One region of the Micromonospora sp. WMMD956 genome, then DNA from elsewhere that is predicted to be linked to it. Evidence: riboswitches for the same ligand, from Rfam matches in the RefSeq annotation. Region 1 holds a riboswitch; the other holds the start of a gene.
What was found. Region 1 has a riboswitch for thiamine pyrophosphate ahead of O7628_RS05070 (ECF transporter S component). Riboswitches for the same ligand answer to the same signal wherever they lie in the genome.

Region 1 (4,381 bases):
CCGGGGCCGGGTCGCCCGGCGGCAGCGGCGGGTAGTCCGACTGCTGCTGGCCGGCGAGCGCGGTGCCGGCCTGGCCCACCGCGTACGAGCCGAGGGCCGGCGGGGCGACGAGCAGCAGCCCGAGCACCGGCAGCAGGAGCAGCCAGCCGACGCGCGGCCCGTGGTGGCCGTGCCCGTGCCCGTCGTCGTCGGCCGGGTGCCCGCCGGGCCCGGCCCCGGGCCCGTCGTCGTCGGCCCCGTGGGCGTCGCCGCGCGGGGCGGGGCGCAGGTCGTACCACAGGGTCATGACCGCGGCGACGACCAGCACGAGCCCGGCGGCGATCAGGAACGGCCGCAGCCCCTCCTTGACGTAGCGCAGGTAGAGGTCGGTGACGCTGGCCCGGACCACCGCGCCGCCGAGCAGCAGCAGGACGACGGCCTGCGCCTGCCGGTTCACAGCAGCACCGCCCCGGCGAGGCTGGCCACGCCGACGGCGACCGCGAACGTCGCCGGGGCGAACCGGACCGCGAACCGGCGGCCGAAGACGCCGGCCTGCATCGAGATCAGCTTGAGGTCGACCATCGGCCCGACCACCAGGAAGACGAGCCGGGAGGTGAGGGAGAACTGCGACAGCGACGCCGCGACGAAGGCGTCGGCCTCCGAGCAGATGGACAGCAGCACGGCGAGCACGGCCAGGGCGAGCACCGACAGCACCGGCTTGTCGGCCAGGGTCTGCAGCCAGCGCTCCGGCACCAGCACGTTGATGCTGGCGGCGGCCATCGCGCCGACGACCAGGAAGCCCCCGGCGTGCACGACGTCGTGGCGCACGGCCGCCCAGAAGGCCGCGCCCCGCGACGCGCCGTCGAGCTCGGGCCGGCGCGGCAGCCGGATCCAGTCGGCGCGGCCGAGCCGCAGCCAGAGCCACCCCATGACCATGGCGACGACCAGGCTGGCGACCGCCCGGCCGAGCACCATCTCCGGAGCGCCGGGGAAGGCGACGGCGGTGGCGGCGAGCACGACCGGGTTGACCGCCGGGGCGGCGAGCAGGAACGCCAGGGCCGCCGCCGGGGTCACGCCGCGCCGGATCAGCGACCCGGCGATCGGCACCGAGCCGCACTCGCAGCCGGGCAGCACCACGCCTGCGGCGCTGGCCACCGGCACCGCGAGGGCCGGGTGCCGGGGCAGCGCCCGGGCCCAGAACGAGCGCGGCACGAAGACCGCGATCACCGCCGAGAGCAGCACCCCGAAGACGAGGAAGGGCACGGCCTGCACCAGCACCGAGACGAAGACCGTCGTCCAGGTCTGCAACCGGGGCGCGGACAGCGCGGCGGCGAGCTGCGCGCGGAACACGATCAGGAGAACCAGCAGCGCGGCCAGCACCTCGACCGAGCCGATCCGGCCGCCGACCGACCGTCGCGGCCCGCCCGACGCCGCCTCCCCCTGGGGTACGTCCGGCCGGTCCCCGCCGCCCGGCCCCGTCGCCGGGGCCCGCCCGTCGGGGCCGGCGGGCGGCGCGGAGCTGTCGGTCGTCGACGCCACGGTCTGCTCCCTGGAGGCGGGTGAGGTCCGGCGGCGCGACACTATCGCGCCCGGCGGGCCGGGTCGACGGACGACGCCGGGACGGCGGTGACCGGGTTCCGCCGATCCTCCCTCGTGAGCTGCGGAAAGATCACTTTGCCCGGTGATCTTCCCGGGTGTTAGCGTCGGGAAGACAACTTCACATCCGACAGGGGAGCGCACAGCGCTGAGAGTGCGGGCACCGCCCGCAGACCCTCGAACCTGATCTGGGTAATGCCAGCGCAGGGAGTTCGGTCGACCTCCAGCCGCGTCGACGTCCGGTGCACCGGGCGCGGCGTGCGTCTTCTCCTGGTTCGTCAAGGACTGGGAGCCACCATGAACCACACCGACAGCAACCGCTGGCGCACGATCGACATCGTGGTCGCCTCGGTGATCGCCGTCGCCTTCGGCGTCATCTTCTGGGCCTGGGGGCTGGTCTGGAGCGCCACCGAGGGGGCGTTCGCGTTCTTCCCGCCCGCGCAGACCCTGCTCTACGGCGTCTGGCTGATGCCGGCCGTGCTCGGCGGCCTGGTGATCCGCAAGCCGGGCGCGGCCCTGTACTGCGAGACCGTCGCCGCCGTCCTGTCCGCCCTGCTGGGCAGCCAGTGGGCCGGCACGGTGATCCCGCAGGGCATGGTCCAGGGCCTCGGCGCGGAGCTGGCGTTCGCCGCGTTCCGCTACCGCTCGTTCCGGCTGCCGACCGCGCTGCTCGCCGGGGCGCTCACCGGCGTCGGCGCCGCCCTGTTCGACTTCCTCGTGTGGAACGCCGAGTACGACCTGACCGGCTACCGCCTCCCGTACGCCCTGCTCACCGTGGTCAGCGCCACGGTCATCGCGGGCGCGGGCGCGTGGGCCCTCCTGCGCGCCCTGCTCACCACGGGCGTCCTGGACCGCTTCCCCGCCGCCCGCACCCGCACCCCGATCTAGCGCGATCGGTCCACATGCCGACCGGGGAGGGGGACGGGTGACGGCGCGGGTGGTGGTGCGGGGGTTCGGGTGGCGGCACGCCGGGCGGCGGGCCTGGGCGGTGCGCGGGGTCGACCTGAGCGTCGGGGCCGGCGAGCGGGTGCTGCTGCTGGGGCCCTCCGGGGCCGGCAAGAGCACGCTGCTGGCCGCCCTGGCCGGGCTGCTCTCCGCCGACTCGGGCGAGCAGGAGGGCGTCGTCGAGGTCGACGGCGTCGACCCCCGCGCCGACCGGGACCGGGTCGGCATCGTCTTCCAGGACCCGGAGAGCCAGCTCGTGATGGCCCGCTGCGGCGACGACGTCGCGTTCGGGCTGGAGAACCGCGGCGTGCCCGCCGGTGAGATCTGGCCCCGGGTGGACGAGGCGCTGCGCCGGGTCGGTTTCCCCTACCACCGGGACCGCCCGACCGCCGCCCTCTCCGGCGGCGAACAGCAGCGGCTCGCGCTGGCCGGGGCGCTCGCCCTGCGGCCGGGGCTGCTGCTGCTCGACGAGCCGACCGCCAACCTCGACCCGGCCGGGGCGGCGCTGGTCCGCCGGGCCGTGGCCGACGCCGTCACCGCCGACACCGCGCTGGTCCTGGTCGAGCACCGGGTCGCCGAGGCGCTGCCGCTGGTCGACCGGGTGGTGGTGCTGGAGCCGGGCGGCGGCTTGCGCGCCGACGGGCCGCCGGAGGCCGTCTTCGCCGCCCACGGCGACGCGCTCGCCGCCGAGGGGGTCTGGGTGCCCGGCCGGACGGTGCCGCCCCGGCGGGCCGCCGCCGCCCCCGGCGCGGCGCTGCTCACCGCCGACGGGGCCGCCCTGCCGCCCCGCCTCGCCCCGACCGACCTGGCGGTACGCGCCGGCGAGGCGCTCGCCGTCCTCGGCCCGAACGGGGCGGGCAAGTCCACCCTGGCGCTGCTGCTGGGCGGCCTGCTGCGCCCCGGGGCCGGGCGGGTGGCGGCGACCCGGGAGCTGGCCGGGCGGGACGCCGCCACCGCGCCGCACCGCTGGCGGGCGCCCGCCCTGGCCCGCCGGATCGGGTCGGTCTTCCAGGACCCGGAGCACCAGTTCGTCACCGGCACGGTCTACGACGAGCTGGCCCTCGGGCCGCGCCGCACCGGCCACGGCGAGGCCGCCGTCCGGGCCACCGTGGACGGGCTGCTGGACCGGCTGCGCCTGGCGCGGTTGGCGCGCGCGAACCCGTACACCCTCTCGGGTGGGGAGGCGCGGCGGCTGAGCGTGGCGACGGCCCTGGCCACCGCGCCCCGCCTGCTGGTCTGCGACGAGCCCACCTTCGGCCAGGACCGGCGCACCTGGCTGGAGCTGGTGGACCTGTTCGCCGAGCTGCGCGACGAGGGGCACGGCGTCGTCGCCGTCACCCACGACGCGGACTTCGTGGCGGCCCTGGCCGACCGGCGGCTCACCCTCACCCGAGACCCGGCGGCGGTGGCGGCGTGACCGGCACCGGCCGCCGACGGGCGGTGGTCGCGTGATCAGCATCGAGCCGGTCGCCGCACCCGGGGCCCCGCTGGCCCGGCGCAACCCCGTGGCGAAGGTCGCCGCCGCGCTGGTCTTCTCGTTCACCCTGCTCGCCACCCTCGACCCGGTGGCGCCGGCCGTCGCCATCGGCGTGGAGCTGGCCGTGCTGCCGCTGTTCGGCATCCGCTACGGGGTGCTCGCCCGGCGGGCCGCGCCGCTGCTGCTCAGCGCCGCCGGCATCGTGGTGACCCTGGTCCTGTTCGCCGCCGAGCGCACCGGCCGGACGCTGGTCGAGGCGGGGCCGGTGGCGGTCACCAGCGGGGTGCTGCTGACCGCGCTCGGGCTGGCCCTGCGCATGCTCGCGGTGGCGCTGCCCGGGGTGATGGTCTTCGCCACCACCGACCCGACCGACCTGGCCGACGC
Region 2 (4,381 bases), 670 kb from region 1:
AACGCCTCGCGGGCCAGGTGGGCCACCTTCACCGCCTCGCCGGCCGTGTAGCAGCCGGCCGTGTTCGGCAGCAGCCGCACCCCGCACCGCTCCAGCAGCTCCAGCAGCCCGCCGCCCATGGCGGGGGCGGTGTCGACGCGGCGCAGCGCGAGCGTCACCAGCTCGGTGCCGGACGCCCGGATCGCCTGCTCCAGCGCGTGCAGGCTGGCCGCGCCGCCGGTGCCGAGGATCAGCCGGGACCCGAACGTCACGCCGCCCAGCTCGAACGCGAAGCCCTCGTGGGACATGCCGTCACCCGCCCTGGGCGGCGCTGAGCACCTCGACGTGGTCGCCGTCGCGCAGCGGGGTCCCCGGCCAGCCGCCGCGCGGCACGACCTCGCCGTTGACCGCGACGGCGAGGCCGCGCCGCTGATCGGTGACCAGGCCGACCAGGTCGGCCACGGTCGCTCCGGCGGGCAGGGTACGCCCGGTGCCGTTCACCGTCAGTTCCATGTGGGTGCTCCTCCTCGGATGCGTCCTCGGCCCGCCACCGGTGACGGGACGCGCCGGGCCGGACGCGATCGGTCAGGCCGGCGGCGGCCCGGCCGGACCAGTGGCGCGGCTCGGTGCGCGGCTCGGTGCGCGGCTCGGTGCGCGGCTCGCGGACCGGTGGCGCGGGTCGGTGGCGCGGGTCGGTCGGGTGGTCGGGTCGGTCGGGTCGACGGCGGTCAGTCGGACCGGCGTTGGCCGGCGAACCGCTCGGGGGTGAAGGGGGCGAGCAGCGGATCCACCGCCGGGGAGCCCGCCTGCCCGGTGACGATCAGGTCGGTGACGAGGTCGGCGGTGACCGGGGTGAGCACGATGCCGTGCCGGTGGTGGCCGGTGGCGGCGAGCACGCCGGGCCGGCCGGGCAGCGGCCCGATGACCGGCCTGTTGTCGGGGGTGCCGGGGCGCAGCCCGGCGGTCGCCTCGACCAGGTCGTACTCGGCCAGCTCGGGGACGAGATCCACGGCGGCGCGGAGCAGCCGCAGCACCGCCCCGGCGGTGACGTCGGTGTCGGCGCGTTCCTCGACGGTCGCGCCGACCACCACCTCCCCGCTGGAGCGGGGCACCAGGTAGACGGGTTCGCCGTCGGCGTACCCCCGGAGGACGTGCCGGAAGCCCGGCGGGCCGCCGTCGGGCGCGCGCAGCCGCAGGATCTGGCCCTTGACCGGGCGGACCGGCAGCCCGGTGAGCGCGGCGGCCCCGCAGCCGGCCGCGACGACGGTGACCCGGGCGTCGAGGTCGGACAGCGACCGCACCCCGCCGGCGACGAGGGTCGCGCCGGCCCGCCCGGCGGCGGTGCGCAGCGCCGTGACCAGCCGCCGGGGGTCGACCTGGTGATCGCCGGGGGCGATCGCGCCGCCGCGCACCCGGGTGGCGAGCGCCGGTTCGCGGTCGCGCAGCTCCGACGGGCGCAGCGGGCTGATCGGCAGCCCCAGGTCCCGCTGGTACGACCACAGCCGCCGTGCCTCGGCGAGGTCGTCGCCGGTGAGCCCGACGACGAGGGTGCCCTCGGTGCGGTACCCGAGGTCGACGCCGCTGGCGGCGGTCAGCTCGGCGGCGAACGCGGGCCAGCGGGCGGCCGAGGCGACCAGCAGCGCGGTCAGCTCCCGTTCGCCGAAGTAGGACTCGGCGACCGGCGACAGCATCCCGGCGGCGACGTGGGACGCGCCCGCCCCGGGGGCCGGGTCGTGCACGGTGACGCGCAGCCCGCGCGCCGCGCACCGCCACGCCACGGCCAGCCCGACGGCCCCGCCCCCCACCACCGCCACGTCGGTAAGGAAGGGCCCCCTGTTAACGCTTTCTGTATAGGAAGGGTCCCTTCCTAACATGTCAGCTCCCCCGGACGCCGCAGCGCCGCCGGACACCCCGGCGCCGGCTAGCACGTCAGCGCCCCGAGCAGCTCGGCGGTGGCGCGCGCCGGATCGGCGGCGGCGGAGAGCGCCCCGACCACCGCCACCCCGTACGCCCCGGCGGCGCGCAGCGCCGGGACACCGGCGGCGGTCACCCCGCCGATGGCGATCACCGGCACCGCCACGGCCCCGGCCACGGCGCGTACCCCGGCGGGGCCTATCGGGTCCGGCAGCCCCGCCTTGGTGTCGGTGGCGTGGCAGGGGCCGACGCCGAGGTAGCTGGCCCCGCCGGCCACCGCCTCGGCGGCCGGTCCCGGTGACCGGGCGGTCGCGCCGAGCACCGCGGTGGGGCCGAGGATCCGGCGGGCCGCCGGGACGGGCAGGTCGTCCGCGCCGACGTGGCCGCCGGCGGCGCCGACCGCGAGCGCCACGTGCAGCCGGTCGTTGACCAGGCACGTCGCCCCGTACGGGGCGCACAGGGCGACCGCCCGCCGGGCGAGGTCGTACGCCTCGCGGTCGGTGGCGTCGTCGGTGACCCGGACCTGGACGACCAGCTCGGCGCGGGCCACCGGCAGGGCGGCGCGCAGCACGGCGAGGGGGTCGCGCCCCGGCCGGGTGTCGGTGATCAGATGCAGTCGTCCAAGGGACGGCACGGCAACTCTCCTCCCTGCGCCGGCATTACCCGGATCAGGTTCGACGGTCGGGGGCTCCAGCCCCCCTCTCAGCCCGGTGCACCGGGCTCCCGTGGGTTACTTCCGTGTCACCGTACGACGGATCGGTCGATCCGCCAAGGGATCCGACCGGTGGTCCAGACCACGATCAACCGGCCGGCGAGCCACTTCTCCCCATTCCTCCGCATGCGCCGGATAGGCCGATCGCCGATACCGAATCGTTACACGCCGACGCCTTGCCGGAAACGAGTCCAGCGGCGCTAATTTGTTCAACCGATCGACATATTTCGGCGCGTGGCCTCGGCGTGGCCCGCACCGACCTACCGGTGAGCGGCCCTGGCGTGGTCGTCCACCCCGATCCGACCGGTGGACGGCCCTGGCGTGACCGCCCACCGACCACCGGCACGCGGCCCCCTCGCGTGCCGGTCCGACCGGCGCGGGCCCAGGCCCGCGCCGACGTTACAGGTGCCCGGGCGCTGGTCCGACCCGGCACCCGCACCGACCGGGGACGGTCTGCGGCGAAGTCGTCCCCGAGCCCACCACTGTCCAGCTCGGACAAAAGGAGCATGGAGTGTCTCCATCCCGCCGCCGCCGCATACCTCGCGGCATCCTCAGTTCCTCACTTCTCAGCCTGTCCCTCGTCGCCACCGGCCTGGTCGCCGGCACCCCCGCCCAGGCGGCACCGGCCGCCGCGCAGGCGGCGCCCCTGGCGGCGGCCCCCGTGGCGGCCGCCGCCACGGACCCGTTCTCGGTGCTCGTCTTCTCCAAGACCGCCGCCTTCCGGCACGACGCGATCCCGGCCGGCATCGCCGCGATCCAGAAGCTCGGGACCGACAACGGCTTCACCGTCGACACGACCGAGGACGGCGCCGCGTTCAACGACGCCAACCTCGCGAAGTACCAGGCCGTGATCTGGCTGTCGACCACCGGTGACGTCCTCACCGCCGACCAGCAGGCCGCGTTCGAGCGCTACATCCAGGCCGGCGGCGGCTACGCCGGCGTCCACGCCGCGTCGGACACCGAGTACGACTGGCCCTGGTACGGCAAGCTGGTCGGCGCGTACTTCTCCAACCACCCGGCCAACCAGCAGGCCACCGTCAAGGTCGAGGACCACGCCCACCCGTCCACGGCCACGCTGCCGGACAAGTGGTCCCGGTTCGACGAGTGGTACAACTTCCGGACCAACCCGCGCGCCAACGTGCACGTCCTGGCCAGCCTGGACGAGAAGTCCTACACCCCGGGCACCGGCGCGATGGGCGCCGACCACCCGACCGCCTGGTGCCAGGACTACGACGGCGGCCGGGCCTGGTACACCGGCGGCGGCCACACCCAGCAGTCGTACCAGGAGCCCGAGTTCCTGGCCCACCTGCTCGGCGGCATCCGCACCGCCGCGGGCGTGGAGAAGGCCGACTGCGGCGCCTCGAAGACCTCGAACTTCGACAAGGTGACGCTGGACAGCAACACCAACAACCCGATGGAGCTGGACATCGCTCCGGACGGTCGGGTGTTCTACGCCGAGCGTGACGGCCGGGTGCAGATCATCAAGCCGGACACCGGCAACACGGTCACCGCGACCAAGCTGGACGTCTTCACCGGCAACGAGGACGGCCTGCTCGGCCTCCGCCTCGACCCGGACTTCGCCACCAACAAGTGGATCTACCTGTACTACGCGCCGGCCGGTGGCGGCCCCCGCAACTACCTGTCCCGGTTCACCGTCAACGGTGACGCCATCGACAAGGCCACCGAGAAGGTCGTCCTCCAGGTCGACACGCAGCGCAACACCTGCTGCCACGCCGGCGGCAGCATGACCTTCGACTCGAAGGGCAACCTGTACCT

Region 2: it holds a riboswitch for thiamine pyrophosphate, as region 1 does, so the genes downstream of both, O7628_RS08120 (thiamine phosphate synthase) here and O7628_RS05070 (ECF transporter S component) in region 1, are expected to answer to the same signal.

What each region holds. Positions count from the first base shown of each region.
Region 1 covers NZ_JARUBI010000005.1:1,098,298-1,102,678, forward strand. The annotation lists gene O7628_RS05060 (TIGR03943 family protein) at 1-436, opposite strand, end outside; gene O7628_RS05065 (permease) at 433-1,374, opposite strand; TPP riboswitch at 1,698-1,803, shown strand; gene O7628_RS05070 (ECF transporter S component) at 1,873-2,463, shown strand; gene O7628_RS05075 (ABC transporter ATP-binding protein) at 2,501-3,937, shown strand; gene O7628_RS05080 (energy-coupling factor transporter transmembrane component T) at 3,969-4,381, shown strand, end outside.
Region 2 covers NZ_JARUBI010000005.1:1,764,077-1,768,457, forward strand. The annotation lists gene O7628_RS08105 (thiazole synthase) at 1-287, opposite strand, end outside; gene thiS (sulfur carrier protein ThiS) at 292-492, opposite strand; gene thiO (glycine oxidase ThiO) at 708-1,853, opposite strand; gene O7628_RS08120 (thiamine phosphate synthase) at 1,901-2,527, opposite strand; TPP riboswitch at 2,522-2,629, opposite strand; gene O7628_RS08125 (ThuA domain-containing protein) at 3,117-4,381, shown strand, end outside.